Regions from separate parts of the Pseudomonas silesiensis genome, predicted to be linked through region 3. Evidence: predicted binding sites of a transcription regulator. Region 3 holds the regulator's gene; each other region holds the start of a gene.
The links. The regulator FliA, encoded in region 3, starts transcription of late flagellar genes. The targets are predictions, from matches to a motif close to CTAAAGTTTNNNNNNNNNNNGCCGNTAA.
Positions count from the first base shown of each region.

Region 1: the regulator FliA is predicted to act here: its motif matches at 1,387-1,414, upstream of PMA3_RS23755 (flagellar protein MotY).
Region 2: the regulator FliA is predicted to act here: its motif matches at 2,554-2,581, upstream of flgM (flagellar biosynthesis anti-sigma factor FlgM).

Region 1 covers NZ_CP014870.1:5,338,773-5,343,712, reverse strand. The annotation lists gene rnt (ribonuclease T) at 1-277, opposite strand, end outside; gene pyrC (dihydroorotase) at 274-1,320, opposite strand; gene PMA3_RS23755 (flagellar protein MotY) at 1,481-2,389, shown strand; gene PMA3_RS23750 (argininosuccinate synthase) at 2,519-3,736, shown strand; gene PMA3_RS23745 (hypothetical protein) at 3,899-4,579, opposite strand.
Region 2 covers NZ_CP014870.1:1,287,009-1,291,948, reverse strand. The annotation lists gene cheR (protein-glutamate O-methyltransferase CheR) at 1-630, opposite strand, end outside; gene PMA3_RS05790 (chemotaxis protein CheV) at 677-1,609, opposite strand; gene flgA (flagellar basal body P-ring formation chaperone FlgA) at 1,691-2,452, shown strand; gene flgM (flagellar biosynthesis anti-sigma factor FlgM) at 2,618-2,944, shown strand; gene PMA3_RS05775 (flagella synthesis protein FlgN) at 2,993-3,460, shown strand; gene PMA3_RS05770 (flagellar brake protein) at 3,553-4,299, shown strand; gene PMA3_RS05765 (MFS transporter) at 4,365-4,940, opposite strand, start outside.
Region 3 covers NZ_CP014870.1:4,889,916-4,894,855, forward strand. The annotation lists gene PMA3_RS21590 (chemotaxis protein CheA) at 1-1,101, opposite strand, end outside; gene PMA3_RS21595 (protein phosphatase CheZ) at 1,125-1,913, opposite strand; gene PMA3_RS21600 (chemotaxis response regulator CheY) at 1,936-2,307, opposite strand; gene fliA (RNA polymerase sigma factor FliA) at 2,475-3,215, opposite strand; gene fleN (flagellar synthesis regulator FleN) at 3,212-4,042, opposite strand; gene flhF (flagellar biosynthesis GTPase FlhF) at 4,159-4,940, opposite strand, start outside.

The DNA of each region.
Region 1 (4,940 bases), 450 kb from region 3:
TCCCGGTGAATTCCAGGGCCGCTGCTTCAATGTTCGCGCCTTCAAACGGCTCGACGCGAAAGAAGTAGGTGTGGTCGGGGTAAACAAACCCTTTTTCATCCATGGCGATGGTAGTTGCGGCAATTTCCAGCAAGGCGTCAGTGGCAGAGTTGAAACCCCCGGTTTCAACGTCGACAACAACTGGCAGGTACCCACGGAAGCGCTCAGCCATCGGGTGGCGCGAACCACCTCCGCCGCCTTGACCGTCCTGTTCGTCGTCGAAATGGTCTTCACTCACGCGTGTTCCTCCAGCAGGCGCCAGCGCAGTTTTTCACCGGCGCGCAGCGGGATTACAGTCAGCTCGCCAAAGGGCAGGCTGGTCGGGGCGGTCCACTCTTCGCGGACCAGGGTGATGCGATCGGTGTTCACCGGCAGGCCGTAGAAACGCGGGCCGTTCAGGCTGGCAAAGGCTTCGAGCTTGTCCAGCGCGTTACGCTGTTCGAAGGCTTCGGCGTACATCTCGATCGCGGCATAAGCGGTGTAGCAACCGGCACAGCCGCACGCGGCTTCCTTGGCATGCTGGGCGTGGGGCGCCGAGTCGGTGCCGAGGAAGAACTTGTCGCTACCGCTGGTGGCGGCGTCGAGCAGCGCTTCCTGGTGCGTATTGCGCTTGAGAATCGGCAGGCAGTAGAAATGCGGCCGAATCCCGCCCACCAACATATGGTTGCGGTTGTACAGCAGGTGATGGGCGGTGATGGTCGCGCCGACGTTGGCCGAGGCCTCATTGACGAACTGCACGGCGTCAGCGGTGGTGATGTGTTCGAACACCACTTTGAGCGTAGGGAAACGCTCGACCACACGACGCATGTGCTCGTCGATGAAGATTTTTTCGCGATCGAACACGTCGACATCGCCACGGGTGACTTCACCGTGGACCAGCAAGGGCATCCCGACTTCGGCCATGGCCTCGAGTGCAGGGAAGATATTGTCGATGCTGGTGACGCCAGAGTCCGAATTGGTGGTCGCGCCGGCCGGGTACAGCTTGGCGGCGTGAATGAAACCGCTGGCCTTGGCCTCGCGAATTTCTTCGGGCTGGGTGCGGTCGGTCAGGTAAAGCACCATCAATGGTTCGAAACGACTGCCAGCCGGGCGTGCAGCGAGAATCCGCTGGCGATAGCCGTCGGCTTCAGCGGCGTTGCGCACCGGAGGTACCAGGTTGGGCATGATGATGGCGCGACCAAAGGTGCGCGCAACATCCGCAACGGTATTGGTCAACACGGCACCATCGCGAAGATGAATGTGCCAGTCGTCGGGACGCAGCAGGGTCAGGCGGTCGGACATGAGGGGATTCCAGGCGGGTCAAACTCTGGGGAATGCTACCGGAAAAGACACTTTCAGGCACTCGCTATCAAGTTTTACGGGAAGCTTCCGATATTCAACGGGTATGCCGTGAACATTTGTGTGTCGGTCTTTTTTGTTGTGGAAGTCTGTGGAGCCTCCCGTGCGCCAGTGGTATTTAGCCTTGCTCAGTGTGTTTGCCAGCCTTCCTGCGATGGCGCTCACGTTCCAGACTCGCCTGGAGAGCATCGAGTGGACGGTCGAAGGTGACAAGTTCGAATGCCGCCTGAGTCAGCCGATCACCGATTTTGGCGCGGGTGAGTTCGTGCGTCGCGCCGGTGAGCAGGCAACATTTCGACTGAAGGCTTATAACGCGATCATCGGCGGTGGTTCGGCGACCTTGCTGGCGGCTGCGGCGCCATGGCAGCCGGGGCGTGGCGACATCAATCTCGGTGCCGTGCAAATCGGTAGCGGCAATGTGCTGTTCAGGAGTTCGCAAGTGCAGGCCGCTCGCTTGATCAATGGCTTGATGGATGGCCGCAGTCCGGTTCTGCGGCACTCTTCGGGCGATGGCCGGGTATCGGAAGTGCGTCTGTTGCCGGTCAAGTTCAGCAAGGCCTTCAGCGAATATCAGGGCTGTGTAGCGAGGCTGTTGCCGAAGAATTTCGAACAGGTCAAACAATCCCGGATCGGCTTCCACGGCCAAAGCATCGATCTCGATGGGCAGGCCAAGGCCCAATTGCAGGAGATGCTGGAGTTCATGAAGGCCGACCCGACGGTCAATCACATCGAACTCGACGGTCACTCCGACAACAGCGGCAACCGCCTGACCAACCGGGACCTGTCGCGACGCCGGGCCTTGGCGGTCATGGAGTTCTTCAAGGCCAACGGTATCCAGGAGTCGCAGATCACCCTGCGCTTCCACGGCGAACGTTACCCCTTGGCGCCCAACACCACTGCCGCCAACCGGGCGAAAAACCGTCGGGTCAATGTCCACCTCGCGCGGATGGCGCCGACCGAAAAGCCGGCCCCTCGCGCCACGGCGACGGTGAGCGCGGCATCGACGTCCTGAGAACGCTGCCATAGTCGCTCGCTTGACATAATCTGTCGCTTCGTCGTCATAAGCTGTCGCGCCCCTGTAAATTATTCTGCATGACCGGTAGACTTGACGGCTTTCCGTAGAACCCCGTGGAGTGATGGCATGGCGGACGTAAACAAGGTCGTTCTGGCGTATTCCGGCGGCCTGGACACTTCGGTGATCCTCAAGTGGCTGCAGGATACTTATAACTGTGAAGTCGTGACCTTCACCGCTGACCTGGGTCAGGGCGAAGAGGTCGAACCGGCCCGCGCCAAGGCTCAGGCCATGGGCGTAAAAGAAATCTACATCGACGATCTGCGCGAAGAATTCGTGCGTGATTTCGTGTTCCCGATGTTCCGCGCCAACACCGTTTATGAAGGCGAGTACCTGCTGGGTACTTCCATCGCCCGTCCGTTGATCGCCAAGCGCCTGATCGAAATCGCCAACGAAACCGGCGCCGACGCCATTTCCCATGGTGCGACCGGCAAGGGTAACGACCAGGTGCGTTTCGAACTGGGCGCCTACGCCTTGAAACCAGGCGTGAAGGTCATCGCGCCGTGGCGCGAATGGGACCTGCTGTCCCGTGAAAAGCTGATGGATTACGCTGAAAAGCACAACATCCCGATCGAGCGTCACGGCAAGAAGAAATCCCCGTACTCGATGGATGCCAACCTGCTGCACATCTCCTATGAAGGCGGCGTGCTGGAAGACACCTGGACCGAGCACGAAGAAGACATGTGGAAATGGACCGTCTCCCCGGAGAAGGCTCCTGACAAGGCGCAGTACCTGGAACTGACCTACCGCAACGGCGACATCGTCGCGCTGGACGGCGTCGAAATGACCCCGGCCACCGTGCTGGCGACCTTGAACCGTATCGGTGGCGAACACGGTATCGGCCGTCTCGACATCGTCGAGAACCGCTACGTCGGCATGAAGTCCCGCGGCTGCTATGAAACCCCGGGCGGCACCATCATGCTGCGCGCTCACCGTGCGATCGAATCGATCACCCTGGACCGCGAAGTGGCTCACCTCAAGGATGAGCTGATGCCTAAATATGCCAGCCTGATCTACACCGGTTACTGGTGGAGCCCTGAGCGTCTGATGCTGCAACAGATGATCGATGCCTCCCAGGCCCATGTGAACGGCGTCGTGCGCCTGAAGCTGTACAAGGGCAACGTGATCGTCACTGGCCGCAAGTCCGACGAATCGTTGTTCGACGCCAACATTGCGACCTTCGAGGAAGATGGCGGCGCCTACAACCAGGCCGATGCGGCGGGCTTCATCAAGCTCAACGCCTTGCGCATGCGTATTGCGGCGAACAAAGGCCGCAAGCTGTTCTGAGATGTCAGAGCGCTTGCTGCTGCGCCGTGATTGAATCTGTGGCCTTGTCGTCGACAAGGCCACAGTTCTGAATGGGGGATGTTCTGCCTGACATTGCGATGCAGCGTGCTGACTTTCCTGCCAGTCCTCTACCGGTTTTCATTCGCCATTGACCGCTCTGCGTCAGGGACGCGTTTGATCAATGACCGTCACGCCATTTGAATTCAAATTGTAAGCAACATAGAGCGACGCACCACTGTGCTTCTTTGTGTTTTTTACCTGTTTGAATGAGCTCTCCTTCAGTAGTTTCTCTGACTCAGTACAGGTGATGAACACGATTGCGTGCGCAGGTTTTCCCTGTTCCTGTTGAATCTTCTCCACCGAGGCGCCCAGCTCGATTTTTTGGCTCATCCCGCGTACATCGACGATGTACAGGTCTTTGAACCGCTCCGGCAGGCGGACGTGGTGCTCCGCCGCAGTTTGCAGATCCGTCCCTGGAAGGTCCTGTGCGCAACAGGGTGGGGGTGTGGGGTCGGGATCAATCTTCGGTTGCCTTCGTGCCGTTTTTTTTGATGTCAGCCTGGAGTCGGTCTTGCCCGGGCGATCGGCATTGTTCATGGCTTTGATGAAGTGTTCGCCGTTTTCAAAATCGGAGGGTGCATAAAGCGACCGATAATTGAAGTTGAGTGTGGCAAAGAAAAGAAAGAGCAAATAAAAAGGAAAGCTGATCAAGAACCAGATGTAGGTATCTCTTTCTTCATCATCAAGGAAGGGCAGGGAGATAGCCGCTGAAGTTTCAGACAGTGTTGCGAATATCGCAATGAGTGTCAGGGGGTTGGTGATCCTTTGTTTGATATTTTCCATGTTTTATTCTCATTTAAGTTTGTCTTTGCTCATGGGTTTGTGGGAAAGGTTTAGGTCTGCTACTCAAGAGGGTAACTGCTTATTAGTGTTTCGGGTATATCTGTTACATTATATTAGGTTCTTTATTGTTATTTGGCTGTGTGAATGGGGGGTTGGAAAGATATGGTTTTTGATGTGCGCTCTGGTTTGGAAAATATCGGTTACTTTTCAAGATAGTTCAAGTATCGTTGCAGGCCTGATTTTTGGCTCCTGAGTCTTTTCGTTTGTTATGTGGTCGCATATAGATACAAAAAACTGTCGAGGCGTGACAGATCGGGCAGCTGATGAGTTTTCGGAAGCAGTGTATTCGAAGAATTTTTGT
Region 2 (4,940 bases), 3.2 Mb from region 3:
GCCGAGGCTCGCGTAGCTGTCCAGCAGGTTGAACGAGCGAAACTCCACCCGGCTCTTGATCGGTGCCTTGATGGCCCAGCGCCCCGGTCCCTTGGGGTCGAAATATCGCTGCAGGCGCTCGGGTGACAAACCGCGGCCGATGGCCAGGCTGTCGTACTCGCCGCTCTTGCAGTTGGTCAGCATGGTGCCGGACAGGTCGGTGGCAACGATCTGCACCCCCATTTTCAACTGGCCCAGGTTGACCCGCTCGAACTCATCGATCGACATCGACAACGAATACGGTTCCTGACCCGACGAGCAAGCCGCCGACCAGATCCGCAGGCGCTGACCAGGGGCGGCCTTGATCGCTTCGGGCAGCACCTTGTTCTTCAAGACTTCAAACGGATAGGTGTCACGAAACCACAGGGTTTCGTTGGTGGTCATGGCATCCACCACCATCTCGCGCAGGCCACTGCGTGGCTGGGTCTGGATGCGCTGGACCAGCTCACCCAGGGACTTGATGCCTTGCTGCTCCATCAGTTTGTTGAGACGGCTCGCGACCAGGTACTGCTTGTTTTCACCGAGCAAAATGCCACAGGCTTTTTCCAGGAAGACCCGGAACTGTTCGAAATCCAAATTACCCGTAGACAAAGATACCGCCTCTTAAATCGTGTTGACCGCCAGGGGCAGAAGGCCCCTAGCTGATGTCTGCTGCTTTGATCCGGTCGACTACCCGGGATGCCAGGTCATCAGGACGGAATTTGGCCAGGAAGTCATCGGCACCGACTTTCTTGACCATCGCCTGATTGAATACACCCGACAACGAAGTATGCAGGATGATATGCAGCTTTTGCATGCGCGGGTCGTTGCGGATCTCGGCCGTCAGGGTGTACCCGTCCATTTCCGGCATCTCGATATCGGAAATCATCATCAGGAACTCTTCTTCCGGCTTCTTGCCCTCCTCGACCAACTTGCGCAGGTAATCGAGCGCTTGCCGGCCGTCGTTCAGCGCCACCACTTCGACGCCGACCGTTTGCAGGCAACGCGAGACCTGCTTGCGCGCCACCGACGAGTCGTCGACCGTCAGCACGCGCAAGGACAGCGCTTTGTGCCGGGTGTCGCCATCCACCACGCCGACGGAAATGGCCTCCGGGGTCGGCGCCACTTCCGCCAGCACCTTCTCCACATCGATGATTTCGACCAGCTGATTGTCGACTCGGGTCACCGCCGTCAGGTAATGATCGCGGCCCGTGCCCTTGGGCGGCGGGTGAATCTCCTCCCAATTCATGTTGACGATGCGCTCCACCGAGCGCACCAGAAAACCCTGGGTCTTGGTGTTGTACTCCGTGATGATCACGAAGGGATTGCTTTGATCACGCAACCGACCGGATCCGGTCGCCATCGCCAGATCGAGAATCGGAATAGTCGCCCCACGAATACTCGCCACACCGCACACGACAGGATTGGACTTGGGCATCAGGGTCAGCTTGGGGCATTGCAGCACCTCACGAACCTTGAATACGTTGATCCCATACAGTTGCTGGCCGTCGAGACGGAACAACAACAGCTCAAGGCGATTCTGCCCCACCAGTTGCGTGCGCTGGTTTACCGAATCCATTACACCAGCCATGCCCAGACTCCTACTCCAACGCTAAGTGTGTTGCGACGCACATTCATCACTAAACGGCACGGCGCTTGCTTTTTAACCCGTATGAACCCAGACCCGACATTTTTCCGACGCCTGACCTCCAACTGCCGACAAGGGTGCGGCGTGCTGGCGGCCGTGTGCCTGTTCAACGCCGGCAGCCCGGCCATTGCTGACACGCTCACCTTGCCTGACATGCTTATCGGCGTCACTCAAGGCTTTCTTGAATTCTCCGTGGAAGACTATCTGGCGAGCAGTCAAACGGAAGGCCGTTACGAGATCCAGGTCAACCCGCTCGACCCGCGATTGCGCATGCCAATGTGCGACAAGGAATTGACAGCCTCCCTCGAGAGCCCGGCCAGGCCACTGGGCCGGGTCACGGTCAAGGTTCGCTGCGAGGGCACCTCGCCCTGGACAGTGTTCGTACCCGCTCAAGTACGCCTGTTTCGCGACATTGTGACCACCACCCGCCCTCTGCGCCGCATGGGTATTGTCGAGCCCGAGGACGTGAGCTTGCGCGAGCGGGACATCAGTCTGATCAACCAGGGTTACCTGACCTCGGTCGACCAGGCGATCGGACAGAAACTGACCCGACCAATGGTCGCCGACCAGGTCATTACCCTGGTGCATCTGGAACAGGCTGAAGTCATCAGCAAAGGCGATCAGGTGGTGATTACCGCCCGCAGCGGTACACTCAGCGTGCGCATGCCCGGTGAAGCACTGTCCAACGGCGGCCTGCGTGACCAGATTCGAGTGAAAAACCTCAACTCCCAGCGGGTCATCAAGGCGCAAGTCATCGCACCGGGTCAGGTGGAAGTGGCCATGTAGGGCAGTGTATGTGTGAGGAAGTGGCGCGCCACCCGACTGTTCCCTAAACTGTGCTGCATGCAGGGCAAGCGCTGACGCGCGCAGCTCATTGAGAAATGGGCCTAAAGTTTTCCCGGGTATGGCCGAAAACATGGCAAGCGTCCAAATACCCAGAGGTTTTTTATCATGGTCATCGATTTCAACCGATTGAACAGCTCCTCGCCACCGATGGGCAGTACCCGTACTGCCGCCGCCAGGGAAACCGCCGACGCCGGCAAATCCGCGCCGCTCAATACCCCGGCCGAACAGGCCAGCACCGTCAAAAGCGGGGAATCGGTACACATCAGCAATGAGGCTCAACAGTTGCAGAAGGTCACTGACACGCTGCGCGATCAGCCCGCCGTCGACAAAGCCCGAGTGGCCGAGTTGAAAGCAGCGATTGCCGATGGCAGCTACAAAGTCGACAGCAACCGTGTCGCCAGCAAACTGCTCAACTTCGAAGCCCAGCGCTAGGCCACGGCCCGCGCCAGGCTTTTGGACGCTTAAAACCCAAGGCCAGCCATGCACGACACGAATCTGCTGCAATTGATTACCGACGACTTTGCGCCTGCGCAACACTTGCTGCAGTTACTGCAAACCGAATCCATCGCCTTGCACGGTCGCGACATGCCGCTGCTCGAAGACATTCTGGCGCAGAAACAGGCATTGATCGTTCTACTCGAGCAGCATGGCCGCAAGCGCAGTGAAATCCTCGCCAGTTTCAATTTGCCCATCAATCGCCAGGGTCTTGAGCAACTGGCCAGCCAATCGAGCGTCGGTGAACAGTTGCTGACACAAAGCGATGTGCTGACCGACCTCCTGGCTCAATGCCAGAGCGCCAACCTGAAAAATGGCCAGTCGATTGTGATGCAGCAGGCCGCCACGGCCACCCAGCTGAAAATCCTCACCGGCGGCGAGCCGCCAGCGCTTTACAATGCCAGCGGATCCTTCTCCACGCTGGTAAAGCCACGCCCCCTCAGTCAGGCATGAGCCTGCCGATAAGCGCGCCCTATCAAGACGCGAAACATGCTGGCAAAATACTGGCCAGCCGCAGTCATATTTTGTCCGGAGATTGATGAACCGTGTCCAATGCCTTAAATGCGGAAGATGCTCCGCAGCCACCCAAGGTGCTTACCACGCCTCTGGAGATCTCCGGCAACCTGCGCCAGCTGCAAGACAGCCATGATCCGCTGATTATCACGTTCCACGAGCGCAGTCAGCGCTTCCAGAGCTATCTGGTGGACATCGACCGTGAGCGTAAAACGATCGTCCTGGATGAAATGATTCCCCGTGATGGCGAACGCTTTCTGCTGGCCGGCGAACCCTTCAAGGTCGAAGGCTTCCACGACGGCGTGCGCATTGCCTGGGACAGCAACGGCCCACTGACCATCGACGAGTCCGGCGATACCCGCTGCTACCGCGGCCCGCTGCCCGATCAAGTGGTCTATCACCAGCGCCGCAATGCCTTTCGCGCAGCGTTGAAGCTGGCACAACTGGTCAACGTCGATCTGGACGGTGAAAAGCTCAAGGCGCCGATCAGCGGCAAATTGCTGGACATTTCCGCCACCGGTTGCAAGTTGCGCTTCGAAGGCGACATCAGCAGCCGCTTGCAGCTGGGCCAGGTCTACGATCGCTTCGCCGCCGCCCTGCCCTTTGGCAAAATGACCGCACCGGTCGAGCTGCGGTACCTGCACTTCGAAGAAAGAATCTCCACCACCTTCGCCGGCGTACGCTTTCACAACATGAGCGGATTGGTGCAGCGTCAGGTCGAGCGGTTCGTCTATCAGCTTCAGCGCGAAGCGCGGCGCTTCGACAAAGACGACTTCTGATACAACGCTCCAATAAAAAACGGGCAGCCCCTTGCGGTGACTGCCCGTTTTTTTTGTGCCCGAAGTTAAGGCCTGGCCTCGGTAAAGCTTTGCTCACGGCCCAGGTCTTCGTCATCCGCGGACGAATCGGTTTCGGTCACCGGTTCACGCTCAGGCTCAGGCTCGGGGTCCGGCTCGGGTTCGACCGGATTCTGCATCTGCTCCTGCACCACCTGCTCATCGACCCGTGGGTCAAGGCAAGCCACCAGCGGTGAACTCGACATACTGTCCGGCATGGCGACGTGATGCAGCGGTGCATCGTCCACCTGGTGCAGATTGGTGACCGCTTTCGGACGAATCCGCCAGACCAGCACCAACGCGAAGAAACTGAAGAAGGCGTAAAGCATCTGGCTGCCGAACAGTTTCATCAGCACCCCCGCCACCAACGGCCCGATACTGGCGCCGACGCCATAGGTCACCAGCAACATCGCAGTCAGGGACACCCGACGGTCACCCTCGACATGGTCATTGGAGAACGCCACCGCCAACGGGTACAGGCAGAACTGCACCAACGAGCAGAGGAAACCGGCGATGAACAACACCTCCAGCGGCACCTGCTTCATGATCGCCAGCGGCAATGCAGCCAGCGCCAGGCTGAAGGC
Region 3 (4,940 bases):
CTCGGCTTCGCTGGCGGGTTTCTCAGGCGGTGGCGCCGCAGGTGCACGCACAGGCGCCGGGGCGGCCTTCGCTGCTTCGGCTTTTGGCTCGGGGGCTTTTGGCTCGGCGGCTTTGGCGACCGATTGAGGCGCTGCTGCCTTGGCGAGCGGTGTGGCCACCGGCGCACTGGCGCCGGTCGCGGTGCCGATTTCCGAAAACTTGCCCTTGCCGTGAAGTTCGTCGAGCAGCGCTTCGAACTCGTGATCGGAGATCAGATCGCTGCCCACCGCTGCGGCCGTTGGCGCAGCCGGGACCGGAGCCGACGCAATCGCCGACTCCAGCGCTTCGACCGCGAAGTTGCCCTTGCCGTGCAGCTGATCGAGCAGTGCTTCGAATTCTTCGTCGGTGATGTCGGAGCTGTCGCCTGCCGCTTTCGGCGTGGCCGGGGTCGCGGGCGCTGCAGGCGCGGCGGGCGCAACCACTGCATCGACGGCGAACCGGCCTTTGCCGTGCAACTGATCGAGCAATGACTCGAACTCGGCATCGGTGATTTCATCGCTGGCCGCGGCATTGCCGCTGACCGGTGCCGGCGCGCAAGGCGCCGCTTCGGCCTGCGCCTTGACCGCGTTCAGCGAGTCCAGCAACTGTTCGAATTCATTGTCGGTGATGTCATCCGACGGGCTGTCAGCCACAGGCGCCACGGCCGCAGCCGGTGCCGCCTGGTCGGTCGACTGCGGCTCGGCCAGACGCGCCAGGGCCGCCAGCAACTCAGGCGTGGCCGCCGTGACCGGGCTGCGTTCGCGGACCTCGGTGAACATGCCGTTCACCGCGTCCAGGGCTTCAAGAACCACGTCCATCAGTTCCGAGTCGACGCGACGTTCACCCTTGCGCAGGATGTCGAACACGTTCTCGGCGATGTGACAGCACTCCACCAGCTCGTGGAGCTGGAGGAAGCCGGCGCCTCCTTTTACAGTGTGAAAACCGCGAAAAATTGCATTGAGCAAGTCTGCATCATCCGGTCGGCTTTCAAGCTCGACCAGTTGTTCGGACAGTTGCTCAAGAATCTCGCCGGCCTCAACCAGGAAATCCTGAAGGATCTCTTCATCGGCGCCGAAGCTCATTAATGGGGTGCTCCTAACAGGTCTTAAAATCCAAGGCTGGAAAGCAAATCGTCCACATCGTCCTGACCGGACACAACGTCTTCTCTTTTATCGGCATGAATCTGCGGACCTTCACCCTGAGAGAGCTGTTTTTGCGGATCTTTTTCTGCCCGCATCGCTTCACGGTCATGTTCGATGCCCGCAAAGCGGTCCACCTGACTGGCCATCAGCACGAGTTTGAGCAGGTTGCTTTCAACTTCGGTGACCAATTGAGTCACACGCTTGATCACTTGACCGGTGAGGTCCTGATAATCCTGGGCGAGCAGGATATCGTTGAGGTTGCTCGACACAATGCGGTTGTCGGCGCTGCTGCGTGTCAGGAAACCGTCGACCCGCCGGGCCAGTTCGCGGAACTCTTCAGCCCCGACTTCGCGACGCATGAAGCGCCCCCAGTCCGTGCTCAGCGCCTGGGCTTCGTTGCTCAGGCTGTTGACCAGCGGCGTGGCGTTCTCTACCAGGTCCATGGTGCGGTTGGCCGCGGCTTCGGTCAGCCTGACCACGTAGCCCAGGCGCTCGGTGGCGTCGGTGATCTGGGACACTTCCTCGGCTTGCGGCATGTGCGGGTCAATCTGGAAATTGACGATCGCGCTGTGCAGCTCGCGGGTGAGCTTGCCCACTTCCCGATAAAGGCCGCGGTCACGGGTCTGGTTGAGCTCATGGATCAGTTGCACCGCGTCGCCGAACTTGCCTTTTTCAAGGCTTTCGACCAGTTCGACCGCGTGTTTTTTCAGGGTCGACTCGAAATCGCCCTGTGAAGATTCTTTATGCTCCATAGCTTCCCCGTGGCGCCGTTGCTCAACCAATGCGTTCGAAAATCTTCTCGATTTTTTCTTTCAGCGCTTGGGCCGTGAAGGGTTTGACCACATAGCCGTTAACACCGGCCTGGGCCGCTTCGATGATCTGCTCGCGCTTGGCTTCAGCGGTCACCATCAGCACCGGCAGGTGCTTGAGCTTCTCATCGGCGCGCACGTGGCGCAGCAGATCGATGCCGGTCATGCCTGGCATGTTCCAGTCGGTGACCAGAAAGTCGATGCTGCCGCTGTTGAGCATCGGAATGGCAGTGGTGCCATCATCCGCCTCGACCGTGTTGGTGAACCCAAGGTCACGCAACAGGTTTTTTATGATCCGCCGCATCGTTGAGAAGTCATCAACGATGAGGATTTTCATGTTCTTGTCCAAGTCGACCTCCAAGCAGTCTTAAACGCGCCCAACAGCTGGACGCGCCATTTCAATCAATCCGGCGATACACTCGATGACTGTCTGGAGCACAACAGATCGAGACCGGCGCAGTTCACCACCCCGCCAGTCACGTTCGCAGTGTCCCCACACTGCCTTCAGCGCGCTCGCCACTCCCCCAAACGCGCCCGCAAACGGGCCGCGCACTGGCTATGCAACTGGCTGACCCGGGATTCGCTGACCCCCAGGACCTCGCCGATTTCCTTGAGATTCAGCTCTTCGTCGTAGTACAGCGCCAACACCAGTCGCTCACGCTCAGGCAAATTGGCAATCGCATCCGCCAGCGCCGCCTGGAAGCGATCATCTTCCAGATCCCGTGAAGGCTCCGGATGTGCACTCGCGCCATCCTCGTGCAGCCCTTCGTGTTCGCCGTCCTGCAACAGATCGTCGAAACTGAACAGCCGGCTGCCCAGGGTGTCGTTCAAAATCCCGTAATAATCGTCGAGACTCAATTGGAGTTCGGCCGCAACTTCGTGATCTTTAGCGTCGCGCCCGGTTTTAGCTTCAATCGAGCGAATCGCGTCGCTGACCATGCGGGTATTGCGGTGGACCGAACGTGGCGCCCAGTCCCCCTTGCGCACCTCATCGAGCATCGCGCCGCGGATTCGAATGCCCGCGTACGTCTCGAAGCTGGCGCCTTTGCTGGCGTCATATTTGGTCGACACTTCCAGCAGGCCGATCATCCCGGCCTGGATCAGGTCTTCGACCTGGACACTGGCCGGCAGACGCGCCAGCAAGTGGTAAGCAATGCGTTTGACCAGTGGCGCGTAACGCTCGATCAGCTCGTACTGCGCGTCACGTGCCGACTGCTTGTAAAAGTTGTAGCCACTGGCTGTCATAGCACCGGTCCTGCGGTTTGTTGCACCAGGCGTTCGACGAAAAACTCCAGGTGCCCGCGGGGGTTGGCCGGCAGCGGCCAGGTATCGACCTTCTGTGCAATCGCCTTGAAAGCCAGCGAGCACTTGGAACGCGGGAAGGCCTCATAGACCGCGCGCTGCTTCTGCACGGCCTTGCGCACGCTTTCGTCGTACGGCACGGCGCCGACGTATTGCAAGGCGACGTCGAGGAAACGATCGGTGACCTTGGTCAACTTGGCGAACAGGTTGCGACCTTCCTGCGGGCTCTGGGCCATGTTGGCCAGGACGCGGAAGCGGTTCATGCCGTAGTCGCGATTGAGCAACTTGATCAGGGCGTAGGCGTCGGTGATCGAGGTCGGTTCGTCGCAGACCACCAGCAACACTTCCTGGGCGGCGCGAACGAAACTGACGACCGACTCACCAATGCCCGCCGCGGTGTCGATCACCAATACGTCGAGGTTATCGCCGATGTCGCTGAAAGCCTGGATCAGGCCGGCATGCTGCGCCGGGCTCAGATGCACCATGCTCTGCGTGCCGGACGCGGCCGGCACGATACGAATGCCGCCGGGGCCTTGCAACAAAACGTCGCGCAGCTCGCAGCGGCCTTCGATCACGTCGGCCAGGGTACGTTTGGGTGTCAGTCCCAGCAGGACGTCGACGTTCGCCAGCCCCAGATCGGCGTCCAGCAACATGACGCGCCGGCCGAGCTCGGCGAGAGCCAGGGACAAGTTCACTGACACGTTAGTTTTCCCGACGCCACCTTTGCCGCCGGTCACCGCGATCACCTGTACGGGATGCATGCTGCCCATGTTATTTCTTTACCTTGTCTTGCATAGACGGAGGCCACATTACTGGCTGCGCGTTCACAAACGGAACAATGCATGGCAGACCATCGATGTAGGTACAAAAACTATTCATTGCTACCTCAGCCGACCTGTTTGGTCGGGCTGTGATAAATATCAGCGAACATATCAGCCATGGCTTCTTCGCTGGGTTCTTCCTGCATTTGCACGCTTACTGCACGGCTGACCAGCTGATGACGACGCGGCAGATGCAAATCATCCGGAATCCGCGGGCCATCGGTCAGGTAAGCCACTGGTAAATCATGGCTGATGGCCAGGCTCAACACGTCGCCCAGGCTCGCCGTTTCATCCAGTTTAGTCAGGATGCAGCCAGCGAGCCCGCAGCGCTTGTAACTATGATAAGCGGCGGTCAGCACCTGCTTCTGGCTGGTAGTGGCCAGGACCAGATAATTCTTTGACTTGATGCCACGCCCGGCCAGGCTTTCGAGCTGCATGCGCAGCGCCGGGTCGCTGGCCTGCAGGCCGGCGGTATCGATCAGCACCACACGCTTGCGCAGCAAGGGGTCGAGCGCCTGCACCAACGATTGCCCCGGGTCGACGTGTGTCACCGGCACATTGAGGATGCGGCCGAGGGTCTTGAGCTGTTCCTGGGCACCGATCCGGTAGCTGTCCATGCTCACCAGCGCGATATGCTGCGCGCCGTACTTGAGCACGTACCGGGCCGCGAGCTTGGCCAGGGTGGTGGTCTTGCCCATGCCCGCAGGGCCGACCATGGCAATCACGCCGCCCTCTTCCAAGGGTTCGATGTCTGGTGTATTGATCATCCGCGCCAGGTGCGCCAGCAACATGCGCCAGGCCTGACGGGGCTCTTCGATGTCGGGAATCATCGCCAGCAAATCCCGGG